DNA from 2 places in the Shinella sp. G-2 genome. Region 2 is predicted to be linked to the other one. Evidence: riboswitches for the same ligand, from Rfam matches in the RefSeq annotation. Region 2 holds a riboswitch; the other holds the start of a gene.
What was found. A riboswitch is a leader RNA that binds a small molecule or an ion and turns the genes downstream of it on or off. The one in region 2 is predicted to bind FMN.
Positions count from the first base shown of each region.

Region 1: another riboswitch for FMN. It lies ahead of ribB (3,4-dihydroxy-2-butanone-4-phosphate synthase); the one in region 2 lies ahead of V8U06_RS00885 (6,7-dimethyl-8-ribityllumazine synthase).

Region 1 covers NZ_JBBEYH010000034.1:30,997-38,016, forward strand. The annotation lists gene V8U06_RS27235 (LysR substrate-binding domain-containing protein) at 1-318, shown strand, start outside; gene V8U06_RS27240 (SRPBCC family protein) at 338-817, opposite strand; gene ribB (3,4-dihydroxy-2-butanone-4-phosphate synthase) at 1,061-1,693, opposite strand; FMN riboswitch at 1,783-1,927, opposite strand; gene V8U06_RS27250 (SDR family oxidoreductase) at 1,985-2,773, opposite strand; gene V8U06_RS27255 (sugar ABC transporter ATP-binding protein) at 2,788-4,275, opposite strand; gene V8U06_RS27260 (substrate-binding domain-containing protein) at 4,306-5,238, opposite strand; gene V8U06_RS27265 (ABC transporter permease) at 5,365-6,339, opposite strand; gene V8U06_RS27270 (transketolase) at 6,548-7,020, shown strand, end outside.
Region 2 covers NZ_JBBEYH010000001.1:178,574-185,593, reverse strand. The annotation lists gene V8U06_RS00895 (ABC transporter permease) at 1-282, shown strand, start outside; gene V8U06_RS00890 (ABC transporter ATP-binding protein) at 292-1,353, shown strand; FMN riboswitch at 1,458-1,602, shown strand; gene V8U06_RS00885 (6,7-dimethyl-8-ribityllumazine synthase) at 1,695-2,171, shown strand; gene V8U06_RS00880 (helix-turn-helix transcriptional regulator) at 2,277-3,074, opposite strand; gene V8U06_RS00875 (ABC transporter substrate-binding protein) at 3,357-4,520, shown strand; gene V8U06_RS00870 (L,D-transpeptidase) at 4,531-5,244, opposite strand; gene V8U06_RS00865 (YdeI/OmpD-associated family protein) at 5,409-6,008, shown strand; gene V8U06_RS00860 (glycoside hydrolase family 25 protein) at 6,027-7,020, opposite strand, start outside.

The DNA.
Region 1 (7,020 bases), on a different contig from region 2:
CTCCTACCGCATCCCGACTGGAGCAAGTGGTTCGCGAGAGCCGAGCGCGCCATGCCGGACGATTTGCGCTTTTCCGGCGTCGACTATTCGATCTTCGAGCTGATCGCCAATGCGGCAGTGGCCGGTCTCGGGGTCGCCTTGCTATCACCGACGCTCTTCCGCCCGCTTCTGGAGAGCGGGCAGCTTATCGCGCCGCTCGGCACCGTGCTGAAAGGACCGGATTGGTATTTCGCCCTGATCCGCGAAGGCGACCAGCGCCCTGCCCCGCGCGGCTTCTGCGAATGGCTGCGCGACCAGGTTCGTCAATCACCGGATTGAGCGCGGCGGAGGCAGGCCGTCATGCGCCGTCCAGGTAATAGGCCTTCTGTGCAGGATAGTAGTCCGCGAAGGACGGCAGCGCCTTGCCCTCGCGCGCGGCGACCAGCATGTCCAGGTAATATTCCCAGCCCGGCCCGACGTCGCCCGCCAGCATGCGGTCGCTGAGGGGCTGCACGAAGCGCAATTCCGTCCTGTCGCCCGTCTGCGTCAGGGTCAGCTCGATACGCCAGTCGCCGTGTTCGTCCTTCATGGTGAGGACGAGGCGGCGCGGCGCTTCGCATTCCTCGATCATCACATTCGTCCAAGGCTGGCCCTTTTCGTGAAGCAATTGCAGCCGCACGATCTTGCCCGGACCGGCATCGCCCTCCCAGCGGCCGAACCAGAGCGCGGTCTTTTCGGACGCTGACACGCTCGTCCAGACGTCGTTGATGGGCGCAAGGAATTCGCGCGTGATGATCAGGTCGTTGCCTTCAACGCGGCCGGTGGGCTTGGGGTTCATGCCGTTTCCTTCCCGTCTTTTGCGCCGTGCATAGTAGCGCGGCGCTACGACGAAAGAAACACGGGGCCGGTCGACACCCCTGGAGCGCAGGCCGCCTACCGTCCGCGCGAGACGGGGCATCTCCCCCACACCATCGTTCGCCATGGCCGGATCGACGGGCGCGATGCTCTCGCCTCCGATAGGGCGCCAACCGATCCGGACATGGTGTGCCGGTTGGCGCGGAGGAACGGGAATGCCTTCGGATCAGGCCGCTGCGGCGGCCTTGTCTTCCTGCCCGGCGATATAGGCGATGAGGGCTTCTATGCTGATCAGCGGCAGCCTGTGGTGTTCGGCAAAGGTAATCAGTTCCGGCAGACGGGCCATGGTGCCGTCGTCATTGGCGACCTCGCAGATCACGCCCGACGGGGTCTTGCCGGCAAGACGCGCCAGGTCGACGGCGGCCTCGGTGTGGCCGGGGCGGCCACGCACGCCGCGCGGATGGGCACGCAGCGGGAAGATGTGGCCCGGGCGGGCGAAGTCTTCCGGCGCGGTCGAGGGGTCCATGAGCGCCTTGACGGTCGCCGCGCGGTCGGCGGCGGAAATGCCGGTCGTCGTACCCGGCAGGTAGTCGACGGACACGGTGAAGGCCGTCTTGTGGTATTCGGTGTTATGGGGAACCATCAGCGGGATATCGAGCGCATCGAGGCGCTCTCCCTGCATCGCCACGCAGATGAGACCGCGCGCATGCTTCATCATGAAGGCGATTGCCTCCGGCGTTATCGCGTCAGAGGCGACGATGATATCGCCTTCATTTTCGCGGTTTTCATCGTCCACGACGACGATCATGCCGCCCCGTGCCAGCGCCGCGATTGCGTCTTCAATTTTCGAGAGTGCCATTCCATGTGCCTTTCAAGGGTGCCGCTACCGGCGTTTTCAATCCCTTGGGCGAACAGGTCCACACGCGCTCCCATGGGAACGCCCTGTAGACATGTCCTCTTCCATCCGGACTATGACCGTCGGCTCCGGCATCGCACCGGATCTGCTGACCCTTCCTTGCGGAAGGCGCTCGCGGGCTCCCGGATCGCTCCGGATACCGCCGGTGGGGAGTTTCACCCCGCCCTGAGAACAAGCGTAAATAAGGAACTTTGCCGGGCAAATGCAAGAGCCGGCTTTCACCGACCCGCACGATTACCAGCAGCAGAAGCCGCCATCGACGAGAAGGTCGACGCCGGTCACGAAGCTTGCCGCGTCCGAGAGCAGGAAGACGGCGGGACCGACCATCTCGTCGACGCTGGCCATGCGCTGCATCGGCGTCTGCTCCTCGAAGAGCTTCGTCTGGTGCACCATTTCCGGCCGGGTGTTCATCGGCGTCGCGGTATAGCCGGGGCTGATCGTGTTGACGCGGATGCCGCGGCCGACCCATTCCATCGCCATGGATTTGGTCATGTGGATGACGCCGGCCTTGGAGGCGTTGTAGTGGCACTGGCTGAGGCCGCGATTGACGATGACGCCGGACATGGAGGCGATGTTGACGATGGCGCCGCGGCCCGTCTTCAGCATGGCGCGCGCCTCTGCCTGGCAGGACAGGAAGACGCCCTTGAGGTTGATGTCCATCATCGTCTGGAACTGGCTTTCGGCCATGTCCTCCGCCGGATTGGCATTGGCGATGCCGGCCGCATTGACGGCGAGCGTCAGAGCGCCGAGCTCGGCCTCGGTGCGGGCGACCGCCTCGGTCAGCGCCGCGCCGCTGGTGACGTCGGCGGCGATCTGGATGCTGCGCCGCCCGGCGCGCGCGATGACATCGGCGGTCTGGGCCAGACCGTCGTCGGTACGCCGGTCGAGCAGGGCGACATCCGCGCCGCACTGGGCAAGGCCGATGGCGATCCGCTGGCCGATGCCGCTGCCCGCGCCAGTGACGAAGGCGATGTTGCCGGAGAGATCGAAGAGTTTGGGCGCGTTCAGCGTAATGTCGGACATGGTTTCTTCCCTGTTCAAATCGTCGCCAGTTCCATGACGGAGACGTCGTTGGCGTCTTCGCGGTTCAGGATGCCGGCCTGCTTGCCCTGCGCCATGACCATGATGCGGCTGGAAACGCCGAGCACTTCCTCAAGGTCGGAGCTGACCACGATGACGGCGACGCCGTCCCGCGCAAGGTCCATGATGAGATCGTAGATCGAGGAGCGGGCGCCGACGTCGATGCCGCGCGTCGGCTCGTCGAGCACCACCACCCGGGGCTTGCGCGCCAGCCACTTGGCGATCACCACTTTCTGCTGGTTGCCGCCGGAAAGCTCGCCGGCATTCTGCCCGCCACGCCCCTTCACGCCGAAGCGCTTGATGTAGTCCTCGGCAAAATCGCGGATGCGGCGGGTTGAGATCCAGCCCTTTCTGGCGATCTCCCTGAGATTGGCATAACCGATATTCTCCGCGATGGAATGATCGAGCACCACGCCCTGCAGCTTGCGGTCCTCCGGGACCAGCACGATGCCGTTGCGGATCGCATCGATGGGCGAGCGCGGGGTGACGGGCTTGCCGTGCAGCAGCACCTCGCCGGCGGAAATCGGATCGGCGCCGGTGATGGCGCGCACGAGTTCCGTGCGGCCAGCCCCCATGAGGCCGGCAATGCCGAAGACCTCGCCCTTGCGGACGGAGAAGTTGATGTCGCGGAAGGCCTTGCTGGGCGAGGACAGGCCGCGCACTTCCAGCGTCACCTCCTCGGTGGGCGTGGGCAGCGTGGGGAACATGCGCTCCAGCGAGCGCCCGACCATCGCCTCGACGATGGTGCGGATCGGAACGTCGCCCCGGTCGAATTCCTGCACCTTGGCCCCGTCGCGCATGACGACGATGCGGTCGGTGATCTGGCGGATTTCCTCCAGCCGGTGGGAGATGTAGATGATGCCGACGCCCTCGGATTTCAGCCGCTCGATCTGGCGGAAGAGCGCCTGCGTCTCCTCGCCGCCGAGCGCGGCGGTCGGCTCGTCCAAAATGAGCAGGCGGGCATTCAGCGTCAGGGCCTTGGCGATTTCGATGAGCTGCTGCCTTCCGGTCGAAAGCCCCTCGACGAGACGGTCCGGCGACACATCGAGACCGAGGCGCTGAAGGCCGGCGCGGGCGCGCTCCTCCATCACCTTGCGGTCGACCCGGCCCGATTTCATGGGATAGCGGCCGACGAACACGTTTTCGGCGATCGACAGCTTCGGCAGAAGCTTCAGCTCCTGGTGGATCATGCCGACGCCTTCGTCCATCGCGGCGCGCGGATTGGCCGGCGCATAGGCCTTGCCGAGCCAGGTCATGTCCCCGGCGGAGGGCTGCACGGTGCCGGAGATGATGTTCGACAGGGTCGATTTCCCGGCACCGTTTTCGCCGAGCAGCGCCACGACCTCTCCCGGATAGATGTCGAGATCGACACCGTGGAGAACCTTGATCGGACCGTAGGATTTCTGGATCCCTCGGAGCGACAGGATGGGAGAGCGGTTCGTCATGGCGCTGCTGCCTTTCGTTATGGATCCAAATTACGGATGGCTCTTCACGAATTCCGGCGCGTTTTCGCAGGTCGTCAGAACGGCGTTCGGCGTCTGGCGCTCCTCGACCTTCTGGCCGGCGGCGACGGCGAGCGCGGATTCGACGGCCAGAACGCCCATCTTCTGCGTGCTCTGCGTGGCCGTCGCGATATACGGGCCCTTGCACTTGGCGAGATATTCGAGAGCCGAGACGTCGCCGTCATAACCGCCGATGATCACCTTGTCCGAGAGGTTGGCAACGTCGACAGCCTTGGCCGCACCCATCGCGAGACCGTCGGCCTGGCCGAAGATGATCGTGATGTCGGGGTTCGCCTGCAGCATGTTCTGCGCGATGGTGAAGCCTTCGTCGGCCGACCACATGTTGCTCCACTGCTGGTCGACCAGTTCGACGCCCTTGTTCTCGTCGATGGCGCGCTTGCAGCCGGTGAAGCGGTCGACTTCCGGCGTCGTGCCCTTCTGGCCGTGGATGATCGCCATCTTGCCGGCGCCGCCGGCCTTGCCGATGATGTACTTGCAGACTTCGTAGGCGGATTCCACGCTTTCGCCGGCGATGAACGTATCACCCGGCGCGCCTTCCGGAACGCGGTCGACGTTGATGACGGGGATGCCGGCTTCGCGGGCAAGGCGCGTCGGCACCGCGGCGGCGGCGGCGCCGGCCGGGATGTAGATGAACGCGTCGATATCCTGCGTCATCAGGTCCTGCACCTGGCTGACCTGGGTGTTGGTGTCGTTCTTGGCATCGACCACGACAACCTCGATGCCCTTTTCCTTGGCGTGCTTTTCGACGCCGAGCTTGATCTGGTTGAAGAAGTCGGCCTGCAGGTTCGGAACGGCGAGGCCGATCTTCTTGACCTCGGCGGCGGATGCCGGAAGTGCGAACATCGAAGCAGCGGTTGCCGCCATCAGCAGTCTGGACAGTTTCATGGTTTCTCTCCTCCGAGTTACCCGGCAGCCCCCGCCCCTGCAGGAAGCCGCCTTCCTTTTGCCGGCCCGCACCATTGCTGGCCGTTTTCACCACCCCGCCGCCAACCGGCCGCGGGATGAAAACCGTTATTTGCGCTTGCGGTAGGTCTCCGCGGTGACGGCGAGCACGATGACGGCGCCGATGATGACCTGCTGCATGAAGGGCGAGACGCTGAGCAGGTTGAGGCCGTTGCGCAGCACGCCGATGATCAGGACGCCGATGATGGTGCCGCCGATGCCGCCCGTGCCGCCCGAAAGCGAGGTGCCGCCGATGACGACTGCCGCGATGGCGTCGAGCTCATAGGAAACGCCCGAGGATGGCTGGACGGAGTCGAGGCGGGCAGCGAGCACCATGCCCGAAAGGCCGGCAAGGAAGCTGCACACCACATAGACGAGCACGGTCGCGCGCTGGACGTTGATGCCGGCAAGGCGCGCCACCTCGGCATTGCCGCCGACGGCATAGAGCACGCGCCCGCCGTGGCGATAGCGCTGGTAGAGAAGGCCGACGATGAAGACCACGATCATCACGGCAACCGTCAGCGTCAGGAAGCCGCCGAAGCGAACGATGGCCATCGTGTTGAACCAGGCCGGGAAGCCGATGATCTGCTGGCCGTCCGTGATCATGTTCGCAAGACCGCGCGTGATCGACATCATGGCGAGCGTCGCGATGAAGGCCGGCACGTTGAACCGCGTGATGAGCAGGCCCGCAACGAGGCCGTTGAGGGCCGCGACCAGCAGGGCGAGCGGGATCGCGAGAGCCATGGGAACGCCGGCCACGACATTGAGATAGCCGAGCACCATCATCGCCAGCGCCATCACCGAGCCGACCGCAAGATCGATGCCGCCGATCAGGATGACGAGCGTCATGCCGACGGCCATGACGCCGAGCACGGTGATCTGGTCGAGCACGTTGAGGAAGTTGCGGACCGACAGGAACTTGTCCGTCGCAAAGGTGAGAAACAGGCACAGCACGATCAGGCCGATCAATGGCCCGGTGGCGCCGCGCAGCGACGGAAGCAATCCCCCGGCGAACCCCTGTCTTTCTTTCACATCCGCCACCATGAGCACTCCTCCCGGTCGTTCGCGGCCTTGCTTTGTCTATCGCATAATTATTCATTACTGTGTGTAAATTCGTACCCTATCGACTGAAAGCCTGTCAAGGCGCGTCTACCGGAATTTTTTAGGGCTTTCTAACGCTATTTCCGCTTGACTTGCCGGGCATCCATGCAAATATATGTATCACTGTATATTTATTCACGATGAGGGTTTCATGCAGCCGAACGATCTCGACCGTATCGCTCGACAGATCCGCCTTCGCGATCTGCAAGCGGTTTATGAAGCTGGCGCAGGCCATATCGGTGGGGAAATGTCGGCCATCGACATCCTGACCGCGCTCTATTTCCGCGTCCTGCGGATTTCGCCCGACGCGCCGAAGCGGCCGGACCGCGACCGGTTCGTGCTCTCGAAGGGACATGTGGCGCTGGCGCTCTATGTGACGCTCGCCAAGCGCGGCTTCATTCCGGAAGAGGAGATCGGCACCTTCCTCAAGCCGCATTCGCGCCTCAACGGCCATCCGAACTGCAACAAGGTGCCGGGCGTCGAGACCAATACCGGTCCGCTCGGCCATGGCCTGCCGGTTGCCGTCGGCATGGCGAAGGCGGCCAAGCTGACCGGCGCCAGCTACCATACCTATGTGCTGACCGGCGACGGCGAAATGCAGGAGGGCTCGAACTGGGAGGCCAT
Region 2 (7,020 bases):
GGCGCCGGCTGGATGACGATCCTTGCGCGCATCATCCTGCCGAACGTGCTGGTCGCCGTGCTCTCGGGCGCCTTCCTCACCTTCGCCATCGTCATCGGCGAGTTCACCATGGCCGCCCTTCTCAACCGTCCGGCCTTCGGCCCCTACATGCAGCTTCTCGGCGCCAACCGCGCCTACGAGCCGGCTGCGCTCGCGGTCATGTCCTTCGCCTTGACCTGGGGTTGCCTCGGCCTGATCCAGCTTGTTTCCCGCTTCCAGAAGGGCGCGCAAAGCCCCGCCTAAGGACCATTCATGAGCTTCCTGACCCTCACCAGCATCCAGAAGTCCTTCGGCCCCGTGCAGGTCGTCAAGGATTTCAACATGTCCATCGAGAAGGGCGAGTTCGTCTCGTTCCTCGGACCATCGGGATGCGGCAAGACCACCGTCCTGCGCATGATCGCCGGTTTCGAGACGCCCTCGGGCGGCACGATCGCCATCGACGGCAAGAGCCAGGCGAACCTTCGCCCCAACCAGCGCAACATCGGCATGGTCTTCCAGGCCTATGCCCTCTTTCCGAACATGAACGTCGCCGAGAACGTCGCCTTCGGCCTCAAGGTCGCCGGCCGGCCGAAAGCCGAGATCGACGCGCGCGTCAAGGAGATGCTCGGCCTCATCAAGCTCGATCATCTCGCCGACCGCTATCCCTACCAGATGTCCGGCGGCCAGCAGCAGCGCGTGGCGCTCGCCCGCGCGCTGGCCCCGAAGCCGCAGGTCCTGCTGCTCGACGAGCCGCTCTCGGCGCTCGACGCAAAGATCCGCGTGTCGCTGCGCGAGGAAATCCGTCAGATCCAGCAGCAGCTCGGCATCACCACGGTCTTCGTCACCCATGACCAGGAAGAGGCGCTGTCGATCTCCGACCGCATCGTCGTCATGAATGCCGGCAAGGCCGACCAGATCGGTGCTCCCGCCGAAATCTACAACCGCCCCGCCACCCGCTTCGTCGCCAACTTCGTCGGCACGCTGAACCTCATCGAGGCCAAGGTGGTCGACGCCGCGTCGAACCGCATCTCCATCGGCGACCAGGGCGTCACGCTGCGCGAATCGCTCGGCAGTGCCAAGGCCGGCGACACCGTCTCGCTGGCGTTGCGCCCGGAAGCCGGCTCCATTGCGCCCGACGCCAAGGGCGACACCGCCCTTTCCGGCGAGGTCGTCTCCTCGAACTTCCTCGGCTCGGTCATCCGCACCCGCATGCGGGTCGGCGGCAGCATCATTTCCTTCGACATGTTCAACAGCCCCGGCCTCGTGCCGCCGGCCGTCGGCGAAACGGTCACGCTGCGCTTCACCGCCGGCGACCTGCTCGTCATCCGGGACTGAGCATTCGTTCCAGGACTTGCGAGAGGCTTGGAAAAATCTGTCGTGAATTGCGTCTTTTGCGTCGCCCGCGGATTTGATCCGCGGGCGTTTGCCGTCTAGTCTTCCATCGTTCTCAGGGCGGGGTGAAACTCCCCACCGGCGGTATCCGGAGCGATCCGGGAGCCCGCGAGCGCCTTCCGCAAGGAAGGGTCAGCAGATCCGGTGCGATGCCGGAGCCGACGGTCACAGTCCGGATGGAAGAGAGCAAGCAGGAGGCATCCGCCGTGGCAGGCGGCGTCCGTCCTTGCGTGTTCGCCCAAGGGGACCGTTGAAAAATGGCTCAACCCTTGAAAGGCCTCGACATGAATATGAATGCCACGCCCGCCACCCGCATCGCCGTCCTGCGCGCCCGCTGGCACGCCGGTATCGTCGATCAGGCGGTCACCTCCTTCATCGCCGAATGGCAGGCGCTCGGCGGCCGCGCCGAGGACGTCGACGTGATCGACGTGCCGGGTGCGCTCGAAATCCCGCTTCAGGCCCAGCTTCTCGCCCGTACCGGCCGCTATGCCGCCATCCTCGGCGTCGCGCTCGTCGTCGACGGCGGCATCTACCGCCACGACTTCGTCGCCGGCACCGTGGTCGATGCCATCGTGCGCGTCGGCCTCGACACCAATGTGCCGGTGCTCTCGGCCGTGCTGACGCCGCACAATTTCCAAGAATCGGAAGCCCACATCGCCTTCTTCCGCGATCACTTCGTCATCAAGGGCAAGGAAGCCGCCAACGCCGCCCGCCAGATCATCGATGCCCGCGCGCAGGTCGCTCTCGCGACGGCGGGTTGAATCGATCTCTTAACGGCCGGAATCGATCCGCAAACACGGTCCGACAAACCGTTGAAAAGAATCGAAAAAGCCCGGCAGAAATGCCGGGCTTTTTCGTCTAACCGCCTATCCCTGCAGGTTCTTCAGATAGATCGACAGCAACTGGATCTGCGAGGATATGCCGAGCTTGCGATAGACATTGCGCCGGTGAACCTTCACCGTGCCCGTCGAGATATCGAGCTTCAGCCCGATCGATTCCGACGAATGCCCCTGCAGCACCAGTTCGACGATCGAGGATTCGCGGTCGGTCAGGTTCAGCCTGCGCCAGACCCTGTCCGCCGCGCTGACCGGCTCGCTGCGCCGCCCGCGCCCCTGCACCATTTCGGCGAAGCGGCCGGCAAGATTGCCCCAGGCATGGCGCACGAAGGCGGACATGAAGGGCTCGGCATCGCTGAGCAGCCCGAATTCCGTCGCCGGGAAGGCGCCCGTCTTCTCCCGCCGCATCAGCGAAACCACCACGGTCACCCCGTCGCGCGTCGGCACGAAGAAACCGACCTCCTCGGCAAGCTGGGTCTGCGAGTAGAAGGTGCGGTAGTATTCGCTGGAAAAGAAACGATCCGGCGCAAGCTCGCGCATGCGCATGACACCCGCCCGGTCCGCCCGCGCGGCATGATAGAACGGATCGAGCAGGTATGGACCGGTCTGGTAGAGCGTGACGAAGAGCTTGTAGTCCTCCGGCTCGAAGGTGCTGAAGAGGTGGATCGGCCGCGCCTTGTCGCGATAGGCGAAGATCACCATGTAGTCGAAACGCACCAGCGCGCGCGTCATCGAAAGCAGGGTCTCCCCGGCCTGCTTGTCGGAGCTTTCCGTCGTCTCCGTCCAGTCGGCAAGCGATTGGAAAAGTGCCCTCAAATCCGCCTGCATGGCGCGTCTCTCCCTCAAATTCCCCCAGCGGCCGGTGAAGGCCGTCGTCCGGGTATACTCCTCCCACAGTCGCAAAAACGGAAAAATACCTCCTACGAGGTATATACCAGTTTATCGGCGGCTGACCTAGCATCCGGCCCGTGCGGCAAGGGCGGCGGAGACCGCCTCACCGCGGCACGCGCGAAAACCCGGGAAACGATGCGGCGAAACCAGCCTCGATCCCGGTACGGCGCCTATATCCGGCCTGAGGGAAACAGGCCCACAATAATAAGGGAACGCTCAATGGCGAAATGGTCCGGCCAGAACACTCCGATCCGTGCCCGGGACTTGACGGACGAATTCCAACGGCTGAAGCGCGGCTCGGTCACGCGCCGGCATTTTCTCGGCGTCACCGGGCTCGGCCTTGCCGCCGCCGTGCTCGCCCGCCAGCCGGGTCTCTTCAATGCCGCCGCCCATGCTGGTGAAAATCTCGGCTCGTCCATGGCGATCGCCACCTGGCCGAACTACCACGATCCCGCAAGCTTCGAGGCCTTCACCGCGGCGACGGGGGTTTCCGTCGAGGTCAACGTCTTCGGCTCGAACGAGGACATGCTGGAAAGGCTCAAGACCGGCAGCGCCGGATGGGACCTCTTCGTGCCGACCAACTACGCCATATCCACCTATGCCGGCCTCGGCCTGATCGATCCGCTCGATCTTTCCAAGGTGCCGAACTTCAATCCGGCGACCCAGAACGGCCGCTTCCTCGACCGGGGCACGGTCGACGGCAAGACCTATGGCGTGCCGAAGAACTGGGGCACCACCGGCATCGCCTTCAATTCCGACAAGGTGCGCTCGGATGTCACGAGCTGGAAGGATTTCTTCGCGCTGGCGATGACCGAGGCCGACGGCCGCGTCATGGTGCACGACTATCAGCTCACCGCCATCGGCAATGCCCTCGTCTCGCTCGGCTTCTCCTTCAATTCGGTGAAGGCCGAGGAACTGGCAGAGGCCGAGAAACTGCTGATGGCGGTGAAGCCGCATCTCTACGCGATCAACAGCGACTACCAGCCGGCGCTGCGCGCCACGGATGCCTGGATGAGCATGTGCTGGACGAACGATGGCGCGCAGCTCAACCGCGATATCCCGGAAATCCGGTTCACGCTCGGCGCCGACGGCGGCGAGATCTGGGCGGATTTCTACGCGATGCCGTCGAGCGCCCTCAACAAGCCGGCCGGCTATGCGCTGCTCGACTTCCTGATGGATCCGAACCATGCGGTGCGCGAGCATATCGCCAATGGCGCGCCGACCACCGACAGCCGGGTGATCGCGCTGCTGCCGTCGGAGATTACCGGCAACGCCATCGTCTATCCGGACGAGGCCGCGCTGACGCCGCTGGAATTCGGCGCCGCGGTGACGCTGACAGACCCGGCCCGCGCCGACCTGATGGCGCGGTTCAAGTCCGCATAACGGTCCGTGCTCAGACGGAGGACAGCCCCGACTGATGCACGACGATGCGCGCGTGATAGGGCACGCGCTTGTAGAGATCGAGCACATCCTGGTTGATCAGCCGCACGCAGCCGGAAGACGTCGCCTTGCCGATGGACTTCCAGTCCGGCGAGCCATGCAGGCGGTAGAGCGTGTCCTGACCGTTCTGGAAGATATAGAGCGCACGCGCACCGAGCGGGTTCTTGATGCCGGGCTCCATGCCGCCGTTCTCGACGGAGTATTTGGCAAGGCTCGGCTGGCGCTTGATCATGTCGGCAGGCACCTTCCAGCGCGGCCAGGGCTGACGCCACTGGATCACGCCCTCGCCTTCCCAGGCAAAGCCGTCGCGGCCGATGCCGACGCCGTAGCGCATCGCCGTGCCACCTGGCTCCACGACATAGAGGAAGCGCGCCGCCGTATCGACCACCACCGTGCCCGGCGCTTCGCCGGTCGGGTCCGATACGCGCTGACGGTAATATTTCGGGTCGATCTCCCGGTAGGGAATGGCCGGAATGAGATGACCGCCGTCCTCGACGGGAGCATAACGCGCGGCCAGTTCCTCGTCCGTCGCCGGCACGATAGGATAGCTGACCTTCTTCGGAACGGGAACCGTCTTGACCGAAGTTTCCGTGGTTGCGCATCCCGCGAGCGTCGCGGCGGCGCCCAGGAAGAAGGCTCTGCGCGACAATGTGCACACCGTAGGCATTCTCGACATAAACTCCAATGGAAGGAACGGGTTGAGGCCGATGGCTAGCCAAAGCGCCACGGGGCTGGCAAGAAGCGGGGGCATCACATCTTCGGCATCCACCCCTCGTTCTTGCGGAGCGATGCAAAGCGGCCACGCCCGGCCCGGTCTCAGGGAGAAATCCGATGGCGCCTGTGGAAATCAACCCAGCCCATGTGCGGGAATTTGCCGATCCGGACAGCTTCTACCGCTGGCTGGCGGAAAACCACGCCGACACGCCCGAGGTCTGGATCAAGATCCACAAGCGCGGCTCAGGCCTGCAATCCATCAACCCCGAAGAGGCGATCGAGGTCGTGCTGTGCTGGGGCTGGATCGACGGCATCCGCAAGGGCCACGACGACAGGAGCTTCTTCCAGCGCTACAGCCCGCGCGGCCGCAAGAGCGTCTGGAGCAAGAAGAACGTCGAGACGGTCGGCCGGCTGATCGAGAGCGGCCGAATGACCGAGCACGGCCTGAAACAGGTGGACGCGGCCAAGGCGGACGGCCGCTGGGACAAGGCCTATGGCAGCGGCAAGGATCTGAAGATACCGCCGGACCTTCAGGCCGCCATCGACGCCGAACCGGCGGCAAGGGACATGCTCGGCAGGTTGACGGAGCAGAACCGCTTCGCCCTCGCCTTCCGCCTGCACAACATCAAGACGGACGCCGCCCGCAAGCGCAAGATCGAAACCTATGTGGAGATGCTGAAACGCGGCGAGACGATCTATCCGCAGAAGCAGAAATAGACCGTCGCCCGTGCTGCCTTATGACTGGCCATTCAGCCAGTTGTGCCAGTCGTTCACGCTGCCCGAGAAGACGTTGAGGTCGATCTTGCCCTCGACGCCGTGCGACAGCCCCGAACCCGAATACTGCCAGAACAGCCAGCGGCGGTTCGGGTAGCGTTTGGAGGGATGCGCGGCGACCGAGCGCAGCCAGAACGGATATTGCGTCAGCTCGCCCGAGAGGTTGTCCTCGTAGAAGTCGGGCGCGGTGTAGATGATCGGCCGCTTGCCATAATGGCGCTCCAGCATCTCGGCGAAGACCTTGATCTTCTCGACATACTTTTCGCGCGACAGGCGCTTCTTACAGGCGGAATCGCCGTTGTATTCTGCATCGATGACCGGCGGCAGCGCGTCCGGATCCTTCGGAACGTTGCGGATGAACCATTCGGCCTGCGAGCTTGCGACGCGGCACCAGTAGAAGAAGTGGTAGGCGCCGCGCTTGATGCCCGCCTCCTTCGCCCGTCGCCAGTTCTTCTGGAACATCGGGTCGAGATGGTCGCCGCCATCCGTCGCCTTGATGAAGGCGAAGTTGGCGCCCTGGGTGCGCAGCTTCATCCAGTCGATGTCACCCTGCCAGCGCGAAACGTCGACGCCGTGCACCTGATAGTGCCTCGGCGCGCGCTTGCCGAAATTGATCGGATGCGCATCGCGGAACTGCTGGCTGTAGACGCGCGAACGCTTGCGCGAGGCGCCCTGTACCGGCTCTTCCGCCATCATCGTCTCGACCGGACGTTCCTCGGGGATCGCCGACTGTTTCGTGACGCTTTCGAAGACGCCGGTTTCCGGCACCGGCCCGGCCCAGGCGAGCATTTCCTGCGCACCGTCGGCCTTTACCTTGCCTTCGCCGACCGAGATTTCGGGCACGGGCCCGCCGCCCTTTTTGACGGAGCTGGTGGTTTCCGCGGAAGGCTTGATGGCAAGCGCCGTCTCCGGGCTGGAGCTAGACGCACAGCCAGCCATGGAAACACAGCCGAGG